4 regions of the Ruegeria sp. P10 genome follow, and region 3 is predicted to be linked to each of the others. Evidence: riboswitches for the same ligand, from Rfam matches in the RefSeq annotation. Region 3 holds a riboswitch; each other region holds the start of a gene.
The links. A riboswitch is a leader RNA that binds a small molecule or an ion and turns the genes downstream of it on or off. The one in region 3 is predicted to bind cobalamin.

Region 1 (5,754 bases), on a different contig from region 3:
TCACCGAAAACGGTATGGCGAGTGAGGAGCGCGTGCAGGACGATGATCGTATCGATTATCTCGACAAGCACCTTGCGGCCGTACTGGACGCTTTGGCACAAGGTGTTCCGGTGAATGGCTATTTTGTCTGGTCGCTGCTGGACAATTATGAATGGGCCTTCGGGTACGAGAAGAGGTTTGGACTGGTGGACGTGGATTTCGAAACACTTGCGAGAACGCCCAAAGCGTCTTTCATGGCGCTGAAATCCGCCCTGTCCGGGGGTCAGAGTGTCTCTCAGCCGTTAGCGCAACCATTCGGTGCCGTGCATGAGCATTGGAACCTGGTTGCGGATATCGGCGGTACGAACACACGTCTGGGCGTTGTTACGAACGGAGAATTGGCAGATCTTCGGAAACACCCGACGGGGACATTGGAAGATCTGCTCGAGGCGTTCCATGACCTCAGGGACGAGATCGGAACCAACCCACAGGCCGTCGTAGCAGCCGGAGCCGGGCCGGTCAGGGACGGAACGATTCAGTTGACCAACGCGAACCTGGATCTTTCGGAAACCGAGCTGACGAAAGCAACAGGAGCAGAGCGCACTTTTGTCATAAATGATTTCACCGCTGCGGCGTGGTCAGTGGCCGAGGTGACTCGGTCGGATGTTGCGGTCTTGCAGGGTCAGGCGACGCCGCCCGCTGGCACACGGCTGGTTGTAGGGCCCGGAACCGGGCTTGGTGTTGGTGCTTTGCTTTTTTCCGAAGGCAGGTATCACACGGTCTCCGGCGAAGGCGGGCACGTGGGCCTGTACCCGCGCCATCGCGACGAAGTTGATATCTTTGAGGCGGCACGTCGCATCGCACCGGGCTGTTTCTTTGGCGACAGCCTGGCGCTGGAAGCAGAAATGTTCCTGAGCGGAACCGGCCTGCCGATCCTGTATCAGGCGGTTGAATTGGCAGCCGGTCAGGCGCGGACTCAGGCGCGCTCTGCAAAGGACATTCTGAACGATGCCCGCAACGGCACCGATCTGGTCGCCGAAAAAGCAGCGCAGATTTTTACCACCCATCTGGGTGCTTTGATGGGTGATCTGGCGGTCACCTTGATGCCAGAGGGAGGCGTTTTCCTCGTCGGCGGCGTTGCCGAGAAAAACCGCTGGCTATTCAGCGACAACTTCAAGGATGCGTTCAACGGCGGCGGCCGCTTCAGCGATTTGCGCCGTTCCCTGAACCTTTACGTGTCTGAACAGGCAGAGTTCGGGATCATCGGCGCAAACAACTTCTGCAAGAACGCGCTGAGACAGCAACCAGACTGACCGAATTCTCTGTACCAAGAAGGACCAAGACATGATTCTGTGCTGTGGTGAAGCGCTGATAGATATGATTTCAGAACCGACCGCATCGGGCGCAATTGGTTTTGTGCCACATACTGGTGGTGCAGTTCTGAACACAGCCGTCGCGATGGGACGTCTGGGTGTTCCGGTTGGGATGCTGACAGGTTTGTCATCGGACATGTTCGGCCAGCAACTGATCGATGCGCTGAAAGCGAGCCATGTGGACACGACACATGTCATCATCTCGGACCGCCCTACCACGCTTGCCTTTGTGCAGCTCTCGGATAAACACGCGTCTTACAGCTTTGTTGATGAAAACACCGCAGGCCGGATGTTGCTGCCCGAGGACATGCCAGATCAGCTTCCCGCTGTCTCTGCCCTGTATCTCGGCGGAATCAGCCTTGCGTGTGAACCTTGCGCAGATGCATATGCCGCCCTTCTGGACCGCCACGGTTCCGACCGTGCGGTGATGCTGGACCCGAATATTCGCCCGGATTTCATCAAGGATCAAACCCGGTTTCGGACGCGTTTGAACCGCATGATCTCGCGTGCGGATATCGTAAAGGTTTCAGACGAGGACCTGGATTGGATCATTCCGGGCGCTGAATCCGAAGCCGCAAAAGCGTCTGTGCTGTTGCAGGCGGGTCCTTCCGTTGTCATCGTCACGCGCGGCAGTGACGGGGCGCACGGTTACCTGGCGGATGGTTCCGAAGTTTCGGTTCCCGTGAAACCCGTTGAAGTGGTCGATACGATCGGCGCAGGTGACACGTTCAACGCCGGCGTTCTGACCGAGCTCAGCCGTGCAGGGCATCTGACCAAGTCAGGTCTGCGCGGATTGACGGTTGAAAGCCTGCAAGCAGCCATGGAACTGGGCGCTGACGTGGCGGCCGTGACCGTTTCCCGAGCCGGGGCAGAACCCCCCTGGGCGCACGAACTTTGATCTTTGGGACGGCATGATGAAACGATCCGAAATCAACCGTATCAAGACCCGGGCACAGGCGTTCATTCAGTCCTTCGGTGCCGTGTTGCCACCCTTTGCGGATTGGTCGCCCGAGAAAATGCGCAGCCCTCTGGCCGAAACGATCCGCAGCCGCGGGCTGGGATGGGACATTACCGATTACGCCCAGGGCCGTTTTGATGAACTTGGACTGTTTCTATTCACTTTGCGCAATGGTGAGGCGAAGGATCTGAAATCCGGGCGCGGGATGCTCTATGCGGAAAAACTGTTGATCTCGAAAGAAAATCAGCTTTCTCCGATGCACCGGCATATCATCAAGGCAGAAGACATCATCAACCGGGGCGGCGGCGATCTCGTTCTGGAAATCCATGCGTCAGATCCAAACGGTGGCGTCGACCGCGACAACCCGGTGACGGTCCCAAGCGATGCCTGCCCTGTAACCTTGCAACCCGAAGAGCACTTGCGGCTGAAGCCGGGGCAAAGCGTAACTCTGATGCCCGGCATCTGGCACGCTTTCTGGGCCGAGCGCGGCGATTGCCTTATTGGCGAGGTATCGACCGTGAATGACGACCGTACGGACAATGTGTTTGAAAAGCCAATCCCACGGTTTTCAAAGGTTGAGGAAGATACCGAACCGGATTTTCTTCTTGTATCAGACTATTGACACCGTTCGGTCCGGGCTGGCGCACCAGGATCGCTGGCTCAACCGTTGCAATTCCGTCCACCACCCTTTCGCCTGCCGCTTGACAAGTCAGGCGTAGCCGGACTAGCTGAGCGGGATGGTTCCGTAAGGGATGAAAATGGGAACACGGTGCGGCGCTGGAATGTGCCAAGTCCGTGACTGCCCCCGCAACTGTAAGCGGTGAGCGACGCCACTTCACCACTGACCCAAAAGGGGTTGGGAAGGTCGGCCAAGCAACGACCCGCAAGTCAGGAGACCTGCCATCACACTATGAACCAACCCGAGGCGGGGCGTCTCGGAAGGAGGCTTGATGGCGCGTTTGCGTAATATCCGGGTATGTGCCCTCTGTCTGCATCTGGCAAACGACGGAGAAGGCAATGACCTGCTATTCTGATCACTACGTTCTGATCTGTTCAACATGTCAGGGGACGATGTCTGCCGAAGCCGCGCAAGACGCGCTGGATGCCCGGTTGCCTGACGGTTTTGAAACCCGAATGGTGGCCTGCATGGCAGGTTGTGAACGGGCCATGACCGTCGGATTTCAGGCCCCGGGCAAAGCGCAGTACCTGTTTGGCGATATCACGACATCCCGCGATCTGTCTGCCTTGGTCGAATTTGCGATCCAGTTCGGCGACAGCGACGACGGCTGGACCAGTGCCTCGGACCGCCCCCCTGCCCTTTTCGCAAAGACCTTATCGCGAATTCCCGCTTTACCTTTCGGGGGGTCATCATGAGTTTTCTGATTGCAGAGAATTTGGGATACTACGCTCTCAATGGCGACATCCTGTTGCAGGATGTGTCCTTTCGTCTGGAAGAAGGATCAATTCTGGCAATCGCCGGGCCGAACGGCGCCGGCAAAACCACTCTGCTGAAACTGCTGTGCGGGATTGAACGGATTGCGTTGGGCGATGTTTGGATAGAAGGACAAAGCCTTCGGACCCTGTCCGCCCGCCAACGTGCCCGCTCCATTGCTGTGGTCGGGCAGCAGGAAATGCCCGACGGGCGGATGCGCCTGCAAGACTACGTTGCGCTGGGGCAAATCCCGATTCAGGGCGAACGTTCGGTGACTCAGCACAGGGCTGATCTTGAACGGGTGCTGACGACGACCGAGCTGTTGCATTTTGCCAACAAAACGATGGGTCAACTGTCCGGCGGAGAACGTCAGCGCGCGCACATCGCGCGCGCTCTGGCCCAGAACCCGTCCTTGCTGTTTCTGGACGAGCCAACCAACCATCTGGACCCCGATGCCAAGGGGCACATGCTGTCTCTGGTCGCTGATCTGGGGGTAACGGTCGTCATGATCGTCCATGATCTGGTCATGATCCCGGAATTCGCCACCCATGTGGCGTTGATGAAAGCCACGCGCCTGACGGGGTTCGGGCCTGTTGGCGAAGTTCTGACCCCAGACCGGGTAAGTGAGACATTCGGCGTGGATTATCTGTGCTTTCAGCACGAAGGCCGCATGATCCCCGCACTGGACATCCGAAAACGGAAATTGTCATAATAACAGGAACTTACATATGATGCAGAAACTCTGGCCGGTGGTTGTCTTCGCTGGCTTCGCAGGTGGCGTGGCAGCGGAAGCCGTCACCGTGGACAATTGCGGCGAACCGCTGGTTTTTGACTCGGCGCCGGAACGTCTGGTCGTACATGATATGAACATGGCGGATATGGCCTTTGCACTCGGCCTTCAGGACAAGATCGTGGGACTTACCGGGATTTCGGGCTGGTACAAAACCAGCCCTGACTTTGATGCTCAGCGCGGCGACATCCCAGAGCTTGCCCCCAAGTACCCGACGATTGAAAACCTTGTGGCCGTCGAACCTGATCTGTTTTTTGCCGGTTGGTACTATGGCATGAAACCCGGCGGAGATGTCACGCCCGACACGCTGGAACCCTTTGGTATCAAGACCATGATCCTGACCGAAAGCTGCGTGCATCTGGACGAGGATCGCCCCGAAGCCAGCATGAACCTGTTGTTTGATGACGTTCTGCGCCTGGGCAAGGTCATGCAGGTCGAAGACAAGGCCGAGGCGCTGGTTGCCGGCTGGAAGGACAAGTTGTCCGCCATTCAAGCAAAAACAGCCGATCTGGAAAAGCCGCGGGTATTCCTGTTGGACGGACCGGCCGATGCTCCGTTTACCGCCGGCAAGTTCGCCATTCCCGATGCGATGATCGCAGCCGCTGGCGGTGAGAACGTAACTCATGATCTGGATACCAGCTGGGGCCGCACGTCGTGGGAAGCTGTGGCAGCGGCTAACCCGGAATTTCTGGTGCTGCTCGACTATCAGTCCGGCAACGGCGCAGAGGACACTTTCCAGTTCCTCAAGGATCACCCGGTGATGTCACAAACGGACGCGGTAAAGAACGAGCGCTGGATTGGACTGCGTTACGAAGAGCTGACTCCCGGCCCGGCAAATATCGAGGCGATCGAGAAGATGGCACAGGCGATGCACCCGGAGACCAACTGATATGGTCCAATTGGGCCGTTTGATAGTGCTGGGGGCGGTTGTTCTGACCGCCCTTTTGCTGTTGTCGATCGTCTATGGGACCACCCCAATCCCCGTGCGCGAAGTCTTTTCGGCCATCGGCCTCGGAACCGGTATGGTGGAAGGAGACATGTCGCCCTTGCACCGGATCGTCTTCGACCTTCGCCTGCCCCGCGCCCTGTTTGCCGCCGTGATTGGTGCGGGGCTGGGCGTCGTTGGTGTCGTTCTGCAAACAACGACGCGAAACGATCTGGCAGATCCGTTTCTGTTCGGTCTGTCCTCGGGTGCTGCTGCCGGCGCCGTTCTGGTGATCAC
Region 2 (5,754 bases), on a different contig from region 3:
TGTCCAGATCTTTCATCAGACTTACTCCGCCGCCATGTAGTCAGGGGTCAGGCGGGCCGACACTGTGCTGCAATACCAATCCACGAATTGCAGTACGCCGGATTCCTGAATGGCTGAATACGGGCCGGGCACATAGGCCGGGCTGTTGATGCCCTGCTGGTTGTCCTCGACCACCTGACGGTCTTCGTCATTTGTGGCGACCCAGACTTCGGTCAGGCGTTTCACATCGTAGTCAACGCCTTCAACCGCATCCTTGTTGACCAGCCATTTGGTCGTGACCTCGGTCTCTGTCGGGCTGATCGGCGTAACACGGAAAACAATCGAGTGATCGGCAAGAAAGTGGTTCCACGTAGTCGGATAGTGGAACTTCAAAAGCGATCCCGCATCCGCAAAGGGCGACCGGCCCAACCAGCGGCGCACGGCGGATTTCCCGTCCATCGTATAGCTCTCGGCGCCTTCTTTCAGCGGCATGCGCGCCAGACGGAATTGGCCGTCCTCGTGCAGATAGAACTGCGATGGCATACCCGCTGACTGGCACCTGTCGAAATGGGCTTGCATATAGGCTGGGGTTTCACCGCCTTCGATCCCCGTCACGCCCGGATCATCAGGGAAGGTCCGGCACAGCGCAGGGTGGTTGCCGCCGCAGTGATAGCACTCGCGATTGTTTTCCCAGACCAGTTTCCAGTTGCCGTTCTCGATGATCGAGCTTTCGAATGCGACCTTGGCATTCGCAAGATCATGCGGCTCAAGATACGGGCGCGCGATATTGGCAAACGTGTCAAAATCCGGGGCGACATCCGCCAGACAGATATAGACCAACCCGGCAAGCTCGCGGCAATGAACCGTCTTCAAACCATGCTGTCTGGGATCAAACTCTGGCCCCATGTCGCGGGCCCACAGCAAAGAGCCGTCAAGCTCGTAGGTCCATTGGTGATACGGGCAAACCAGCTTCGGCGCGTTGCCTTTTGCCGCCTTGCATATGATCGAGCCGCGATGGCGGCAGGTGTTGTGAAACGCCCGGATCTGGTTGTCGGCGCCGCGCACGATGATCACGCGATAGGCACCCACGTTGTACGTTACATAGTCGCCGGCTTTCACCAGTTCACAGGCCGGAATGGCAAAGAGCCATTCGCGATAGTGGATGGTTTCCAGGTCGGTCTGAAAGATCTCGGGGTCGGTGTAAAAGGCCCGTTCCAGAGCATAGCCCGGGATTCGACGCGCCAACAGGTTTTGGACATTGTTCACTTCTGGCTCTCCTGCCGCGCCCCGCGGCATTGCTTGGGCAGATGACAGGGAGGAACCGTCCGGAGGCGCGCGAGGACCACGTCCGAAACCCGTGCCCCCACCGCCACCCGCGGTTTGACATATCTGCAAGGCTGGTTTCCGGACTTGAAAGGGGCTTGCACCCGGTTGCGACACCTTCCCGGGATCCTCGTCCCAGTGGTTGATTGTCGAACCTGACCTTCCTTACCGTTGCGGGGGCAGCGCCGGAATTCCACCGGCTTCCCAATTCTCCGCGGTCTGAGAATCAAACAGCGGCACCTCACGATGGCAGCCTACTTTCTACCTGCTTGGGCGCTGAAATGCTTGCGACATTTCCGGTTTCAAAACAGACATGGAAATTTTCCGGCTGAGTGGACGGCGCCGGGATCACGGTCCTTGGCACAGGGGCATGGCAAGCCCGCCAGCACGGCGTTCTGCAGGGGCCAGTGGGCTTTGCGATGGATGCGGCCACGTCTGACATCCGGGCCGTCAAATTGTCCCCCAGCCGTGACAGCGAAGGCCCGGCTGCTCTGCTCAGAAACGAAACGCTGCACGTCGCCTGAGCATGGCTGGAAAAGAGAGAGTCAGGCCAAGTGAAGGAGGTTTGCAGCAAACCCTTTTGGGTGAAGTTGATCCGTTTGGGATAGTGCTGGCTTGCCATGAGGCAGGTGAAGAAGGCGAATATCCGTCATGCGAGAGTTGTCAGTCCATCCTGTCAACGGACGGTAGAAAACCTCATTTTGTCCATAAAAAATTGTCTTTTTCGGGAAAAACCATTACGTTTTCCGAAAATGGTGGAAAACACCGGAGGCAGTAAGAGAGCAGATGCCAAAACCGAAAACAGGTGTTTTGCGGACAACAGTTCCTTCGCGCCTCATGGGAAAACGGGATGGTCTGTTTTTCCTCTGGGGGCAGATAGAACGCGCGCGCTTGAAGGTCGAGGGCGGCGAACGCGCCGAGGGCGCAGCCTCGGACGGGCCAAGGGCAAACACGGCCGGTGAGGTCAAGGGATCGACGACAGCATTGGTGGACGAGTTTATTTTCTACTGACTTTTGTGATGAAACCGGGCCTGACGGCCCTATTTCTTCTCGAAGAACAGGATGACTTCACCCAGACGGACGCCATAGCGTGAGACATACGCGCGGTTCAGCAGACGGTCGTCATCCAGCAGCCACATCCAGTCGTCGAATTTGACACGCATGGTCCCGTCCTTGATCGGCAGGTCGATCTTGTATTTCCAGTTGAACGTATCCCCGCGTTCAATCCCGCTGGCGGTGCCCAGCACGCCAGGCGCCGTACCGGTCCACGTATCCTCTCCGGTTTTGGTCAATGTCCAGATGCGTTGTTCCGTCGCGCCATCGTCGTAGACGAAGTCTTCGACCAGGGTCAGGGTTTCGCCGTCCCATGTTCCGTCGATATCAACCGTGAATCTGCGGGGGATATTTCCCAGAACATCCTGAAACTGACCGTAGGCCACTGTTTTACCCTCAAAAAACTCTTCCAGGTTCAACTGCCGGTCCGACAGAAACGTTTTTGGTACCTTCGGTTTGCTGGAGCAGGCCGCCAGAAGTGTAAGGCTTGCGATGGCGACGCAGGCGATGAAAGAGCGAAAGGTGATCATTGCAACGGCTTCCCTTCCGAAGTCGCGTCATACCCGTTTGACCCACTTGGATGCATCGGTTTCGATCTGGGGCTTGGACGCATTGTGGCGATCAGTTCCGCGACCTTGACGCCAAACTTGCGCATCTCGGACCGATTCATGATGACGCCGGTTTCTGTCAGGTACATCCAATCGGTGACATCCAGTGTGTGTCCACCAGCGTCATCTGGCAGAATGATACGATAGGTCAGTTTCACCGTGGACCCCGAGATAATGCCCCGACCTTCGCCCACGATATCATCCGCCATTGCCGTGAATGTGTTGCCAGTTCCCAGCGTCAGGTACCATTTGCGGGTCATCTGTTTTCCGTTGGAATAGGTGAAGTACTCGGTCAGCGTGCCCGAGTTGCCTTGCCATTCGCCGGACATGCGCGCGACAAAGCTGTTCGACATTTTGCCGTTGGGGCCATAGATCAGGCCTTCGGACAAGATCTCTCCGTTCAGGTGCTTTTTCAGGGAAAAATCTGGCCCGGTGCCACTGTAATCGGACGGCGATTGCGCGCGAAAGCTCAGCAGCCTTGCACGGATGAAGACAGCGGTCAGAAGGACCAGAAGGATGATGGTGAAAGCGTTCATTTGCTTGTGACCTCGGTGGGCAGGGTCAACACCATCCCGAACGCTCCGACTTTCAGGATGCAGGGCAGCACCGCATAGGCAAGATTGAGTGTATCCAGTGCCTGTGCTGAATTGGTTTGACCGGGGGTGAAACCGCTGCGTTCCAGCAGCGGCAGAGTGAAAAAGGCAGCCAGGGCGAGGCCCAGTTTGCCAGCGAAGGACCAGATGCCAAACGCGGCTGATGCGTTCAGCCCGGCCCGGGTAAGCACGATCGAGAACATGGCCGGCAACACGACCATATCCGCGCCCAGCGCCGCGCCCGAGGCGAGACAGATCATTGCAAAACCCGCAAGGTTTCCTGAACTCAGTGTGGCAGCGCCGATAAAGCCGGCGATCGAGAGCGGCATGGCAATAATCAGAGTCTGTTTCGGGCCAATTTTGTTACTGAGCTTTGCCCAGAGCGGAACGCTCGCGCCTGCGCTCAGGAAGAACAGGATCAACAAAGGACCCGCCTTGCCCGGCAGTTGCAGCCGGTCTTCCACAAAAAACAGAAACAGGGTGGAGGTTATGGCAACCGGGAGGCTGTTGACCAAAGCCAGCGCAAGAAGGCGCAAGCCACCGGCCTGACCCAGACCCGCAAAGGACAGGCCTGATCCGGTGATCGGTCTGCGTCGCCAGATCGGGATCGTCAGTGTCAGGGTCACAACGGACAGCAGCCCCAGGAACGCGCCGAATGCGGGGTAGCCTTGGGAGTGTGCCCCGAAAGCAACCAACAGGGCCGGAGCGCTGGCTGCGATGACCACCCCGGTCAACTGCCCGCCTTCACGATAGGCGGCCAGTGTCATCAGCTCTTTCGGATCGGTTCGCTTCGCCAGAGTTGCGCTGCGACCATAAAGAAGGATGGTTCCCAGGCTGTACGCCGAGAACAGCAAGATCAGGATCGCGACCAGTTCCGGCACGCTGGCACCCTGCGGCAGATTGAAAAGCAGGGGAAACCCGATCGCCAGCCCCAAAGCCGCCATCGCGGCAAATGCAAGCTGGCCGCCGGGCCATCGGTCGATTGCCCAACCGATCAGCGGATCCTGCACCAGATCCACCAAACGGATCACCAGCAGCACCGTACCAATGACCCCAAGGCCAATACCCAGGTTCACGGCTGCAAAGCGCGGCAAGTGGATATAAAGCGGGATACCCGCCGCAGCGAGCATCAGCGCATAGAGACTGACCCGGGGATAGAGCATCACCGCCCCTGTAGCCTGCGCGTGAAGGACGCGGACCGCGTGTTGTCTCCCAGAAATACAGACATGAAACTGCGCTTGATGCCCGGATGCGCCATGGTGCACGTCTTTTGCCCGTTCAACCAGAAACTGACCTTGTCGGGACCATCAGAAACCGCCAGATAGCTGTCCCCTTTTGCCACGGCTTTGAAACACCGGTTCAGTTGGTCGCGAACCGGTGCTGAACGGCCAATGCGGTCCATCTCGTCAAGCGTCGAATTGACCAGCGCTTTCTTCTTGATGTTCTTGCGATAAGTCAGTTGCAGGGCGATATCTTCGCTCCAACTGAACGGCGCACCTTTGGGCGTATAGAGTTTGGCGTCATAGATCGGCAAACCCAGATACCGGAACGTCGCGGTTCCGCGCAGTTGGGCACCGTTCAGTTCTTCCGTGACCGGCGATGCGATCAGCCCATTGGGGATCAGCAAGGAAAGTGCAAGAAACGCTGTGCGCCATATCGCCTTATTCTGCGGCAACAGATAGGGCCGGGTCTTTCCCAAGAATGCCATTATCAGCTCCGATGGTTTGCGGGGCACCATTTATTCGAGCAACGACATGCATCGCGCTGGCTATCCCGTCTTCGTGAAATCCGTGCCGGTTGTAAGCACCGGCAAACCAGGTTCGGTTCTGTCCCTGCATCTCGCGGATTTGCCCTTGCGCCTTCAGCGCGGCCTTGTCGAAGACCGGATGGGCAAATTCGACTTTGTCATAGATCTTTTCCGCGGGAATTTCTGATGAAGCGTTCAGCGTTACAAACAGCGGGTCACTGTCCGGAATGTTCTGAAGCCGGTTCATCCAGTAGGTTACCCCCACGTCTCCGGCTTGCGAACGATAGGTCCAGCTTGACCAGCAGGCGCGCCGCTTTGGCATCTGACCTGGGTCACAATGCAATATGGCCATATTGGGCTGGTAGCGGATTGCGCCCAATGCAGCGGCTTCCGCGGGGGTCGCGCCATCACCTAAAATGGCAAGCGACTGGTCCGAATGGGTGGCCAGGAT
Region 3 (5,754 bases):
CTCGGCCCAGGCTTTGCGGCGCGAGGTGGCGAGAGCGACCTGAAACACCGGCACGCCTGCAGCGTCCAGAGGCGACGTTCCCGACGCGCCTTTTCCCGAAAACGAAGTGGCGTTGACAATGGCAGATGGGTTCAGCGCAACAACCTGTTCCCGCAACCATTCGGCGGCTACAGGCGCCTTGAGAGACGGGGCAAACAGGCCCACCGCCGCGTATCCACGGGCGCGCAGGCTGCGGATCAGGGCTGCGATCGGGGCGGTGTCTGCCGAGGTCAGGTAAGCGCGGTAAAAGGTGACGAGGATTCGTTTGGTCGTGCCTTCGAATGCGGTTTCCACCGGGATTACGCCGCGATCCGGACACCACACGCCACATTCGGGCAAGGTCTTGGCGCCCATCACCGGACCGGCATAAAGCCCCGCCGCCAAAGCCATCTGCGCCAGCGCGGCCTGCGCCGCGACCTCGCCGCCGGTATCGCACAGATGCGCCAGACGCCGCAGGGTCGAGACCGGCAGGGTGGAATAGTCATCCAGCCGCGTGTCCTCGCGCCCGTCGGCGGGCAGCACCGCCAGTGCGATGCCCTTGGCCTGCGCCAGCGCCAGAACCTGCTGCAACCCATAAGCCCAGTAGGGCACCCCGCCGATCAGACGGATCAGAATGCCCTTGGCGCCTTGAAGCGTCTGTTCGACATAGGTATCGACCGACAGCGGGTGTTTCAGAGCCGTCAAATTCGCCAGCCGCAGGGTCGGCATTCGCCCTTCCGGTCCGCCACCACGATGCCAGCCCGCCGCGAAAGCGCCTAGGTCGCTGTCCGAAAAGGACAGCACCACCAGGTCCGCCGGGCTCTGGCCCAGATCGGTTGGGGTCTCGGTTTCCTCGAGCCCGTGGCTTTCGCGAAAGACGACGTGCATGGCTTACTCGGCGGCCTCACGCACACCCACGAGGATTTCGCGGATTTCCGCCTCTTTGATATCGTCATGCTCGGCGATGACGACCAGACGCGAACGGCGTTCTTCACCGGGTTCCCACGGGCGGTCATACTGGTGACGCACGCGGGCACCCACTGCCTGGACCAGCAGGCGCATGGGTTTGCCCTGAACGGCGGCATACCCTTTGACGCGCAGGATGTTCAGTTCATTGGCCAGGCGTTCGATATTGGCGACCAGTTGGGCCGGATCGGTCTGCTCGGGCAGCTCGACGATGATGCTTTCGAAATCGTCATGCTCGTGATCGTGATGGCCGTCGTGATGCGAGGGTCGGGCGTCCATGTCATCCTCGGCGGCGGCTTCCAGACCCAGCACAACGCGCACGTCCACGGCACCTTCGGCCACTTCGACGACGGGCAGGGGGCGCGGCGCCTCGGCGGCGATGATCTCGCGCGCTTTGGCCACGCCTTCGGGGCCGGCGAGGTCGGGCTTGGTCAGCAGGATGATGTCAGCGCACGAGATCTGATCCTCGAACACCTCGGACAGGGGCGTTTCGTGGTCGATCGAGTCATCGGCCATGCGCTGCGCATCCACTGCTTCGACATTGGGCGCGAAGCGGCCTGCGGCCACGGCCTCGGCATCGGCCAGGGCGATCACGCCGTCGACGGTGATCTTCGAGCGGATGTCAGGCCAGTCGAATGCCTTGAGCAGCGGTTTCGGCAGGGCCAGACCGCTGGTTTCGATCAGGATGTGATCCGGGCGTGGCTCCAACGCCATCAGGGCCTCGATGGTGGGAATGAAATCATCTGCCACGGTGCAACAGATGCAGCCATTGGCCAGTTCCACGATGTTTTCCGCCGGGCAATCAGGAATGGCGCAGGATTTCAGGATGTCGCCATCGACGCCTACATCGCCGAACTCGTTGACCACGACAGCAAGGCGCTTGCCCTGTGGGTTCTGCATCAGGTGACGCACCAAAGTGGTCTTACCCGATCCCAGAAAGCCGGTGATCACTGTGACGGGGAGTTTTTCGAGGTTCGACATGTCAGGCTCCAATGGGGGGAATGCGCGAGGCACAGTTCTTGCGAAAATGTTCGGGGCGTTCGCGCCATTTCACCAAACCATCTTCGGTGGCCAGATACTTGGTCGCGCCGTCGACGATGACGTCGACATGATCTGTTTCGTTCAGGTTTTCATACACGAAGGTCCAGCGGCCCGGCCCGCGCAACACGATCGAACAGCCTTGATCACAGTTTGACAGGCATTCAACGGCTTTCAGGGTGACACCGTCGGGCAGGTCCGCCTGTTCCAGAGCCTTGTGTAACAAAGCGCCCGGGCGTTGCGTGTCATCTTCCACAGGCAGGCCGCGACGGCAGGTGGTACAGACCAGCAACTCGACTGGTGCGGTATCGGTCATGTCTCTCATCCCCCCAAATCCTCTTCGCGGGGGACGGGGTTTCATGCGGGCCACGAATGGTCATGGACCCGACACCGGAACACCCCGCCCGGTTTCAACTTCGGTTGTTGGCAGGTCTCCCGGCTTGCGGATGCCAGAGGCGGGCCTCTGTCGGATGTCCCGCCTTCCCGGCTTTCGGGCCAGTGGCATTGGGCATCCTCTCCGTTCACGGTCGCGGGGGCGGCTGCGTTTGGCGGCAAGACCGTTGACGCATTCCCTTTTCATCGGCTGTCACCGACACCAACGAAAGGGACATGCGGCACCGCTGGCCTGCTTGTCAAGCGAGTCGCGCGCAACAATGATGCAGAGGCATGGAAAGCGACCTGTGGGCGTCGATGGGCGGCATGGCGTGCCGGGACCCAGCCTGAGATGGGCCGGGCGACGAACAGTATGTTAGCAAGGGGCGTAGACTATGGTGAACGGGTGCCTTGACTGAACCTGTCCCGATGATGGGAAAAGACCACCGAACACCGCAGATCCTCTTGCGCTAATAGATGACGTTGATCATGAGCAGGGAGACGACCAGAAACAGCGCCGTCATTATTCCGCCGGAGCGGACGAAATCCATCACCTTGTATCCGGCCGGACCCATGATCAACGCGTTTACCTGATGGGTTGGGATGATGAAGCTGTTCGAGGTCGATATGGCGACCGTCAGGGCAAAGACGGCCGGGTTTCCACCCGCCGCCACCGCAATCGATACTGCCAGAGGCACCAGCAGGACCGTGGCCCCCACGTTGGACATGACCAAAGAAAAGGCCGTCGCCAGAATGGCGATGCCGGTTTGCAACGACCAGAGCGGCCAGCCGTCCAGAATTATCATGATCTGCTGGGCGATCCACGCGGCCGTGCCTGTGTTCTGCACGGCTTGTCCCAAAGGTATGAGGCAGGCGAGCAGGAATACGGTGTTCCATCCGACCGCGCGGTACGCCTCGTCCACGCTGAGCACACGGGTCAGCATCATGCCCACCGCGCCGGTAAGAAGACAGAGTGAAAGCCGGACGTCCGTGAACAGGATCAACGACAGCGAAATGGCGAAGAATGCCAGGGCCCAGCCGACTTTTTGCGGCCTCAGCTCGTCCTGAGGAAAGTCTGTCGTCACAACGACGAAATCCGGATCTCGTTTGATCCGCATCAGGTTGTCCCATCTGGTATGGGCCACAAGCATGTCGCCCGCCTGAAACTTTTCGAGCCCGATCTGAGTGGATTCGTGATCCTCGGTCTCGACATGGCTCAGCGTCTCTTCGCCGCGGTGAATGGCCAGCAGCGACATCCCGTAGGTCTTGCGAAACAAAAGCTCGCGGGGGCATTTGCCGATCAGCTTGCTGTCAGGCGTGATGACCACCTCGGCCACGCCTGCATTGGTTGGGGCGAACTCTTCGACGAAAATGTCCAAGTCCGGAAGAACGGTCAGCCCGTATTTCTCGGCGAACTTCTCGACCTCCCAACGGCGGCCGACGATGGCCAGCCGACACGGCGCTGCAATTTCCGCTGTCAAAACCTGAACCATCGAGGTTTTGCCGCGATAGAAGGTTGAAATGATGTACAGGTGGTTTTCGTGGTTGATGTCGGCCAGAATCTCGCCGACCAGGGGGCTGTCCTCGGGCACCACGACTTCGAACACATCAGCTTTGAGGCCATAGACCCTTTGCAGGTATTCCTGTGTCCCTTGTCCGGTACCCGTATTGTCAGGTCCTTCAGCCTCCGGCAAAACCCAGCGTCCCAACAGCAGAAAGTAACCAATTCCCGTCAGGATCAGAACCGCACCGATCGGCGTGACCGAGAACAGGCCGAAGGGCTCCATTTTTTGAGAGGCCGGCAGACTGTCATTTGCCGTCAGGATCAGATCGTTCAGCAGGATAAGAGGAGACGACCCGACCATCGTCATTGTGCCGCCCAAAATGGCGCAGAATCCCATTGGCATGAGCAGGCGCGACAGCGGTATGCCTGACCGTGTGGAAATTCGGCTGACAACCGGCAGAAACAGAGCAGCGGCGCCTACATTCTGCATGAACGAGGATATGACGCCAACGGTGCCGGAAATGATTGGTACAACCCTGCCTTCGGATTTGCCGCCGTATTTGAGTATGACGGCAGCCACCTTGTTCATGATCCCCGTCTTGTCCAGACCGGCCCCGACGATCATAACCGCAATGATCGAGATGACGGCATTGGATGCGAAGCCGTCGAACAGAAGGGTGACATCCGCCAAATTTTCCAGCCCGGGCGCGTAGCTGAGCAAGCCTATGAGAACCAGAACCAATATGGCGGAAAGGTCGATCCTTATGATCTCGGAAACGAACAGAAAAACGGTGAAAGCCAGAAGGGTGCAAACGACCCCCATCTCGAAGGTAAAGGCAATATGTTCCACAATACGTCCAGAACTTTTTCTTTGTTAGATTCCTAGTTCATCCCTCCCGACTTGTCATGAAGTTTCGTTTTTCGGCGATGTTGAGACATAATGTTGCTCAATGGTTGCTGTGGGAGCAATGCTTTCGGGAACCCCGTTTGACGAACACGTCAGAAAGAAGGATTGACCAAATTGCATGAAGAAACCAGCACGTTTCGTACCGGCGCGATGCCGTTCCAACAAGGTCGAAGCAGCACAGGTAATGGCAAGTCAATTCCAGCCACGAACAACAGACAATCCGACAGCTTTGTTTGCAGTACCATTCTGCCGCCGCCTGAACCGGGCAAAGGGCCGGCTTGGCCGTCCCTGATCGCAAACTGCCCACAAGAATGGTTTACACCTAAACGGGCCGGACAAATAATTCAGGTCACCAATTCTGATCATTTCGAGGTGAAGATGCCAAGGAAGTACGGCGGGGTGTTGCCTGAACGCAAGCTGGCGGCATATGCCCAGAATGCTCGCAGTCGGATGGAACAGAACAAGATCGCAACACGAAAAATCCAATAGTTGGTTGGATGAAAAATCCAATAGTTGGTTGGATATTGAACCTCGAGGAGGGAAAAAGTATCTCAAGTCGTTGGAGGTAGTGGAGGCGAGTACCGGAATCGAACCGGTGTACACGGATTTGCAATCCGCTGCGTCACCACTCCGCCAACTCGCCTTTTCAAGTAAAATCAGATACTTGCCGTGGTGTGCGTGGGGTTTTAGCAGCTTTCCAAAGGGGCGTCCAGAGGATTGCGCGCAATTTTGTCGACGAGATTGAAATTTGCCGAAGCCCGCAACCGCAAACGCACGGGCGCAGGGGGGTTGCGTCAACAGGGCCGTTGCTGGGCGTTTCAGGATGTGGCAAAAGCCGGGTAACTTTGGGAATGACTCGAGAGATCCTATGACAGATTTCGCTGCCCGGCGCCGCACTATGGTTGATACGCAAATCCGGCCTTCGGATGTTACAAAGTTCCCGATCATT
Region 4 (5,754 bases), on a different contig from region 3:
GCGTGTTGTCGACAGCCACGCCGAATTGCGCCCGGTTTCGGTGGGCGGCACCGCGATTGGCGAAGATTTGGAATTCGCGCATCTGGTTGAACCCGCACATCAGCAGACCCGTCAGGACATGGCCGCGCCCGTTGCGCGCGTCTCGGACACATTGCACAGCTATTTCAGCTTCTGTGCGCCGGATCGTGGGTTGGCGCTTGTGGCCGCCGCACAGGCAGCCACGTTGCGCCCTTTTTTACACGGCACCACGCTTGCAGAGCTGCCGCTGTTGTCAGCCGCGTCGCCGGCCAAATGCGGCGGACGCTCTGGCCCCAGGCACTATACGGACGTGCCGCTCGGCGAAATCTGTCTGCGTCACGTGGCGGACCTGCATGTCTTTCCAAACGAATTGCGCGCGGTTCAGATCACGGGCGCGCAGCTGCTGGAGTGGTTGGAGATGTCAGCCAGCGCATTCAACCAACAATTCCCCGACGCCGAGGCAGAGCTATTCGACCGGGATCGGGCGGGATACAATTTCGATGTCATCTTTGGCTTGTCCTATCAGGTCGACCCGTCGCAACCGGCGCGTTACGATGTCGGGGGGCAAATGATCCATCCCGGCCACAGGCGGGTGCATCATCTGACTTGCGCAGGCCAAGCCGTGCAACCCGATCAGGCATTTGTCGTCGCGCTCGATAATTATCGCGCAAGCGGGGGCGGACATTTCCCGCATGTGTCGTCGGCCCCGGCCATCGATCTGCCCCCGCTGGATATCCGGGACATTTTGCGGGACTACATGACGCACCGCCTGCCACCCGACCCATTGGCCCGGCAACCTTACCCGTTCTCTCTGATGCCAAAATCGGGGGTGACGACCATTCTTCGGACCGGTCCCGGTGCTTTGAAGTATGTTGACGAATTGAACAGGTTTGCCCCCAAGATTCTGGAACCTGACGAAAACGGTTTTGCTCGCATTCGGCTGACGCTCTGACGGGTTGTCTTTTGCCGAAGCCTTCCCTATATCCAGAGTCGAGAGGTTGGCGCGGGCGAGCGCCTCGCCAACCTGGTCAGGTCCGGAAGGAAGCAGCCACAACGAGCCCCGCTTGGGTCGATGTCCAACCTCTCACTTTACGAACCTTGGCCGCAGGAGGGCTTTATGATTGTAGCAAAGATCCTTCGGGCAGCACGGTTCTGACCTCACGGTATCGACTGACTGCCTGAATACATGACCCGGGGATGAGCGATCGCCATCCGTCGGGAGTGCTGTTTCTGACGACAGGCAAACCAATGTTTCTTGCACTTTCGGACCTGGGATGGTCCTCTCACTTTGCCGCGCAACACGCGGCTTATCCTTCCTGCACGCCTTTTCGCATCACTTCCGTTCATCGGGACCGCCTGATAGGGCTTAACCCTGACGGCGAAGTCCCGTTATTGACCCCCGATCAAACGACCGGCAGCTATGCTGTTGGCGATTGGGTTCTCGCCGATGACGACAAACGCGTGCGCCATTTGCTCGACCGGCGCAGCCTGCTGCACCGACGCGCCGCGGGTACAGGCGCCGCGACGCAACTGATCGCAGCCAATGTCGATGTGCTGTTCATCGTCAGCTCGTGCAATGCCGATTTCAAACTGCCCCGGCTGGAACGATATCTGGCGCTCGCGCATCAGGCCGGGTGTTACCCGGTCGTTGTTCTGACGAAGGCCGACAAATCGGCGGACCCCGACAGTTTCTCGGGGCAGGTGCAATCTCTGGATCCGTTCCTGACGGTTCTGGCGATCAACGCGCTGGACCCGGCAGAGGTTGAAAAGGTTCTGTCCTGGTGCCCCAAAAGCCAGACCGGAGCGCTGGTTGGATCGTCGGGCGTTGGCAAGACGACACTTGCCAATACCATGACCGATCAGGATCTCGCCACCTCGGACATTCGCGAGGATGACGCGCGGGGCCGGCACACGACGACCGCACGCGCATTGCACCGGATGCGCAACGGTGGCTGGTTGATCGATACACCCGGAATGCGCGCGTTGCGCCTGCTGGACGCTCGGGACGGGATCGACGACGTTTTCTCGGACCTTGCCGAGTTGAGCCGGGACTGCCGTTTTTCGGATTGCCAGCACAGCTCCGAGCCCGGATGTGCCGTGCAAAAGGCAATAAGCCACGGCACGCTTGATCCGGCTCGATTGGACCGGTGGCGCAAGCTTCGGCGCGAAGATCAGCGCAATTCTGAAACCGTCGCGCAGTCCCGGGCGCGGGACAAAGCGTTCGGCAAGATGGTCCGTGGCGTCATGAAGGAAAAGAAACTTCGCAACCGGTGATCGTTGGGCGGTGCCCGGCCCGTCCTGCGCCGCGTCTGATCAAGCGATCAGTCGCGGCCAAACCGCTGCATTGCGCCGGGCAAATGCTCCGATATGACCAACCTCGGGCAACCCGAAATCGGCAGGGCTCAGCAGGTGGCGGTTGGCATCGGGGCCGTAAAGATCCGCAAGCCGCCAAACCGCTTCCGGCGGCACCATCTGGTCGTCCTCGAAGGTGAACAAATCCACGGGCGTTCCAGAATCCTTCCACTGCGCCGCAGGTAACTCATGCCCGATTTCAGGCACATAGTTCAAAGGCGCCGTACACCATTTGCGCCACTGCCAATAGACCGATGCCGGCAGATCCGAGCCGAACCCGATCGCCTTTCCGGGAAGGTAGCCAAGGGCTCGGGCCAAAAGCGGGGCATGACCATACCAGAACAATCCTGCCAAACCACGATAGGGCCATGGATGGTCGCTTAGGGTTACCAGCCCCGAACACACACAGATCATGCGATCAATCAGATCGATATCCGGCTGCACAGGCCCCAACATCGCGCCGATCGAATGGCCGATGGTCCAATGCTGCGAATCGGGAAACCGTCTGCGCATTTCTGCCCGTGCCGCGGGCATGTCGATCAAGGCCCAATCCGCCATGGTCGCACGCGAATCTTTCAGGCGGCCGGTCAAGGAATGCCCGTAATCGCGATAGTCATAGGTCAGGCAGGCCATACCCTGCTCGGCAGCAAGCCATCGTGCGAAATGACGGTAATAATCGCGCGGCACACCCGTTGCACTGTTCAGCACGACGACGATTTCGGGCGAAGACAGCGGGCTGTACAACCGGGCAGACAGTGTTTTCTGCCCGGACGGAAAGCGAAATTCTTCGGTCATTACCGTTTGCTCTGCGTCCAACATGATCTCTGGCTTTGCGCTTGGTAAATCCGGTTTCCGAACCTCAACGCCCTCGACACTATGCATGAACCAACACCGTATCCAGCATGACCAAGCGTCCGGTCAAAAGATCGGCTTGACTCGACGCGTGCTCAAACGCTAGCGGTTGTGTGATGGTTTCCGGCCTCCACAAGGGGTCGGGATGAAAAGGGAACACGGTGCGGTAATGTCTGGTCATGCAGGCAACAACCAAATCCGCGACTGCCCCCGCAACTGTAAGCGGTAAGCGATGCCGAAACACCACTGGCCCAAAGGCTGGGAAGGTCGGCAAAGCGATGACCCGCAAGTCAGGAGACCTGCCATCGGAAACGAAACCGAAACTCGGGCGGGGTGTCCGGGCAGGTCCTGACGGCATCACGCTGTCCCACCTGTCCCAAATATCCTGTCCACCAAGCGCGGAGGGCGCAGGATGATCTGGAAGACAAAGACACATGAATTCAGTGCAACAGTATGTCAGCGGACGGGCAAAACCTGTCCCGCTTTGGCGCGGCTGGCGCGCTCGATATCCGAAGCCATGGCCCAGGCGACCTCGGCCACAAGTGACGATTTCGAGATTGAGGGCAGCAGCGCGCTGTCACATTGCAGCGAAGGATGTCATGCAATTTTCCGCGCGCAATCAGACCGCATTCGTGTCTTTTGCGGGACGCAGCCCGAAACCGCGATTGAGCCGCTGAACGGCTATGCCGACCTGATCTTCGGAAACACGTTCAGTGCGATGCCATCCGGCGTCGTGAAAACCCCACCCTGCGCGATGATCGAAGTTTCTACGATCCGGCCTCGAAAACCTGCTTGCGCGCCCGCGCAGATTTCAATCTGAGTCCAGACTGACCTGTGCCTGGGCACGCCGAGAGGCCCAGGCCAGTTGCGCATCCGTTTCGACGGCGCAAGGGCGCACCGCCCGCAATCGTTGCAGCGCCGTGTCCGCGCCTTCGCCGCATTCGACCATCAGCCGCAGGACAATCATACCTGACCTGCCACAGCCCCCGCGGCAGTGTACCAATACGCGACCTCCGCCGGACAGCGCGTGCCGGGCCGCGGCGCTGACGGACGGCCACGCGTCATCAATCGCTTTTGTCGGCGCTCCGAAATCTTCGATCGGCAGGTGAACCCATCGGCTGGCGCGGCTTTGAATATCGCTTCCAAATTCCTGCGCCCCGTCCTGAAGCATTTCGACATCCGTCGTCATCGAAACAACAAGCCCCGGCTGCCAGGCTGCGATCATATCCAGATCGCTGGAGTAATCTCCGCCGCGTCCGGGCATCGAGGTCAGCGCCAGCGTTCCGCCACCGACTTGCAGGGCGTAGATCACCAACTGCGACATGAATCCTGTCCTCCCCAAAGAACTCTATACAAAAATGAGCCATTAAATCCGCTGATGCAGTTTAGTGCGAAAGCGACTCGTTTCTAAATCAAAAATCATCGCGCCACGCTGTGGACGCGGGCAACGGTGGCCACTACGCTGTGCCCAAGCACCGAATCCCAACGAGAAGACATGACAGACAGCTCCAGCCCCGCCTATCAGGTTCTCGCCCGCAAATATCGCCCGGAAACCTTTGCCGATCTGGTGGGTCAGGATGCCATGGTGCGCACCCTGAAAAACGCGTTCGCGGCCGACCGGATCGCGCAGGCCTTCATCATGACCGGCATTCGCGGCACCGGCAAAACCACGACCGCAAGGATCATCGCCAAGGGCATGAACTGCATCGGACCCGACGGAACCGGTGGCCCCACGACCGAACCCTGCGGTCAGTGTGAACATTGTGTCGCCATCATGGAAGGCCGCCATGTCGACGTGATGGAGATGGACGCCGCCAGCCGTACGGGCGTCAACGACATCCGCGAGATCATTGACAGTGTCCGCTATCGCGCCGCCAGCGCGCGTTACAAGATTTACATCATCGACGAGGTTCATATGCTCTCGACCAGCGCGTTCAACGCGCTGCTCAAGACGTTGGAAGAACCGCCCGCGCATGTGAAGTTCATCTTCGCAACCACTGAAATCCGCAAAGTCCCTGTCACTGTGCTGTCCCGCTGCCAGCGTTTCGACCTGCGCCGGATCGAACCCGAAGACATGATTGGCCTGCTGCGCAAGATCGCCGAAGCGGAAAACGCCCAGATCGCCGAAGACGCGCTGGCGCTGATCACCCGAGCAGCGGAAGGATCGGCCCGGGATGCGACCTCGTTGCTGGATCAGGCGATTTCGCATGGGGCTGGCGAGACGACCGCCGATCAGGTCCGTGCAATGCTTGGACTGGCAGACCGTGGCCGGGTTCTGGACCTTATGGATATGATCCTGCGCGGCGATGCCGCCGGAGCACTTACCGAGTTGAGCGGCCAATACGCCGAAGGCGCAGACCCGCTGGCGGTGCTGCGCGATCTGGCCGAGATCACGCATTGGGTGTCCGTCGTGAAGATCACGCCTGACGCGGCGCAGGATCCGACGGTTTCTCCGGATGAACGGACCCGGGGCCAACACATGGCCGAGGCTCTGCCGATGCGGGTTCTGACCCGGATGTGGCAAATGCTGCT

Region 1: linked by a shared signal. The riboswitch ahead of ACR0FB_RS04325 (DUF1636 family protein) and the one ahead of ACR0FB_RS08150 (DUF1636 family protein) in region 3 are both predicted to bind cobalamin.
Region 2: linked by a shared signal. The riboswitch ahead of ACR0FB_RS16500 (aromatic ring-hydroxylating oxygenase subunit alpha) and the one ahead of ACR0FB_RS08150 (DUF1636 family protein) in region 3 are both predicted to bind cobalamin.
Region 4: linked by a shared signal. The riboswitch ahead of ACR0FB_RS19755 (hypothetical protein) and the one ahead of ACR0FB_RS08150 (DUF1636 family protein) in region 3 are both predicted to bind cobalamin.

The regions. Positions count from the first base shown of each region.
Region 1 covers NZ_JBQERJ010000002.1:233,832-239,585, forward strand. The annotation lists partial or broken gene ACR0FB_RS04305 (GH1 family beta-glucosidase) at 1-257, shown strand, start outside; gene ACR0FB_RS04310 (glucokinase) at 234-1,292, shown strand; gene ACR0FB_RS04315 (carbohydrate kinase family protein) at 1,324-2,250, shown strand; gene ACR0FB_RS04320 (D-lyxose/D-mannose family sugar isomerase) at 2,267-2,932, shown strand; cobalamin riboswitch at 3,032-3,229, shown strand; gene ACR0FB_RS04325 (DUF1636 family protein) at 3,328-3,684, shown strand; gene ACR0FB_RS04330 (ABC transporter ATP-binding protein) at 3,681-4,454, shown strand; gene ACR0FB_RS04335 (ABC transporter substrate-binding protein) at 4,471-5,421, shown strand; gene ACR0FB_RS04340 (FecCD family ABC transporter permease) at 5,423-5,754, shown strand, end outside.
Region 2 covers NZ_JBQERJ010000010.1:42,947-48,700, forward strand. The annotation lists gene ACR0FB_RS16495 (FAD-binding oxidoreductase) at 1-16, opposite strand, end outside; gene ACR0FB_RS16500 (aromatic ring-hydroxylating oxygenase subunit alpha) at 22-1,275, opposite strand; cobalamin riboswitch at 1,358-1,561, opposite strand; partial or broken gene ACR0FB_RS16505 (IS5/IS1182 family transposase) at 1,635-1,787, shown strand; gene ACR0FB_RS16510 (hypothetical protein) at 2,089-2,313, shown strand; gene ACR0FB_RS16515 (DUF3833 family protein) at 2,343-2,885, opposite strand; gene ACR0FB_RS16520 (DUF3833 domain-containing protein) at 2,882-3,499, opposite strand; gene ACR0FB_RS16525 (MFS transporter) at 3,496-4,719, opposite strand; gene ACR0FB_RS16530 (chalcone isomerase family protein) at 4,719-5,264, opposite strand; gene ACR0FB_RS16535 (NAD(P)/FAD-dependent oxidoreductase) at 5,218-5,754, opposite strand, start outside.
Region 3 covers NZ_JBQERJ010000004.1:53,801-59,554, forward strand. The annotation lists gene cobN (cobaltochelatase subunit CobN) at 1-906, opposite strand, end outside; gene cobW (cobalamin biosynthesis protein CobW) at 910-1,965, opposite strand; gene ACR0FB_RS08150 (DUF1636 family protein) at 1,967-2,338, opposite strand; cobalamin riboswitch at 2,431-2,637, opposite strand; gene ACR0FB_RS08155 (SLC13 family permease) at 2,865-4,721, opposite strand; gene ACR0FB_RS08160 (hypothetical protein) at 4,911-5,294, shown strand; tRNA gene ACR0FB_RS08165 (tRNA-Cys) at 5,375-5,448, opposite strand; gene ACR0FB_RS08170 (protein-L-isoaspartate O-methyltransferase family protein) at 5,674-5,754, shown strand, end outside.
Region 4 covers NZ_JBQERJ010000016.1:8,375-14,128, reverse strand. The annotation lists gene ACR0FB_RS19775 (bifunctional 2',3'-cyclic-nucleotide 2'-phosphodiesterase/3'-nucleotidase) at 1-970, shown strand, start outside; RNA gene ffs (signal recognition particle sRNA small type) at 1,010-1,108, shown strand; gene rsgA (ribosome small subunit-dependent GTPase A) at 1,216-2,292, shown strand; gene ACR0FB_RS19760 (alpha/beta hydrolase family protein) at 2,332-3,165, opposite strand; cobalamin riboswitch at 3,323-3,543, shown strand; gene ACR0FB_RS19755 (hypothetical protein) at 3,635-4,042, shown strand; gene ACR0FB_RS19750 (protein-tyrosine phosphatase family protein) at 4,034-4,546, opposite strand; gene ACR0FB_RS19745 (DNA polymerase III subunit gamma/tau) at 4,718-5,754, shown strand, end outside.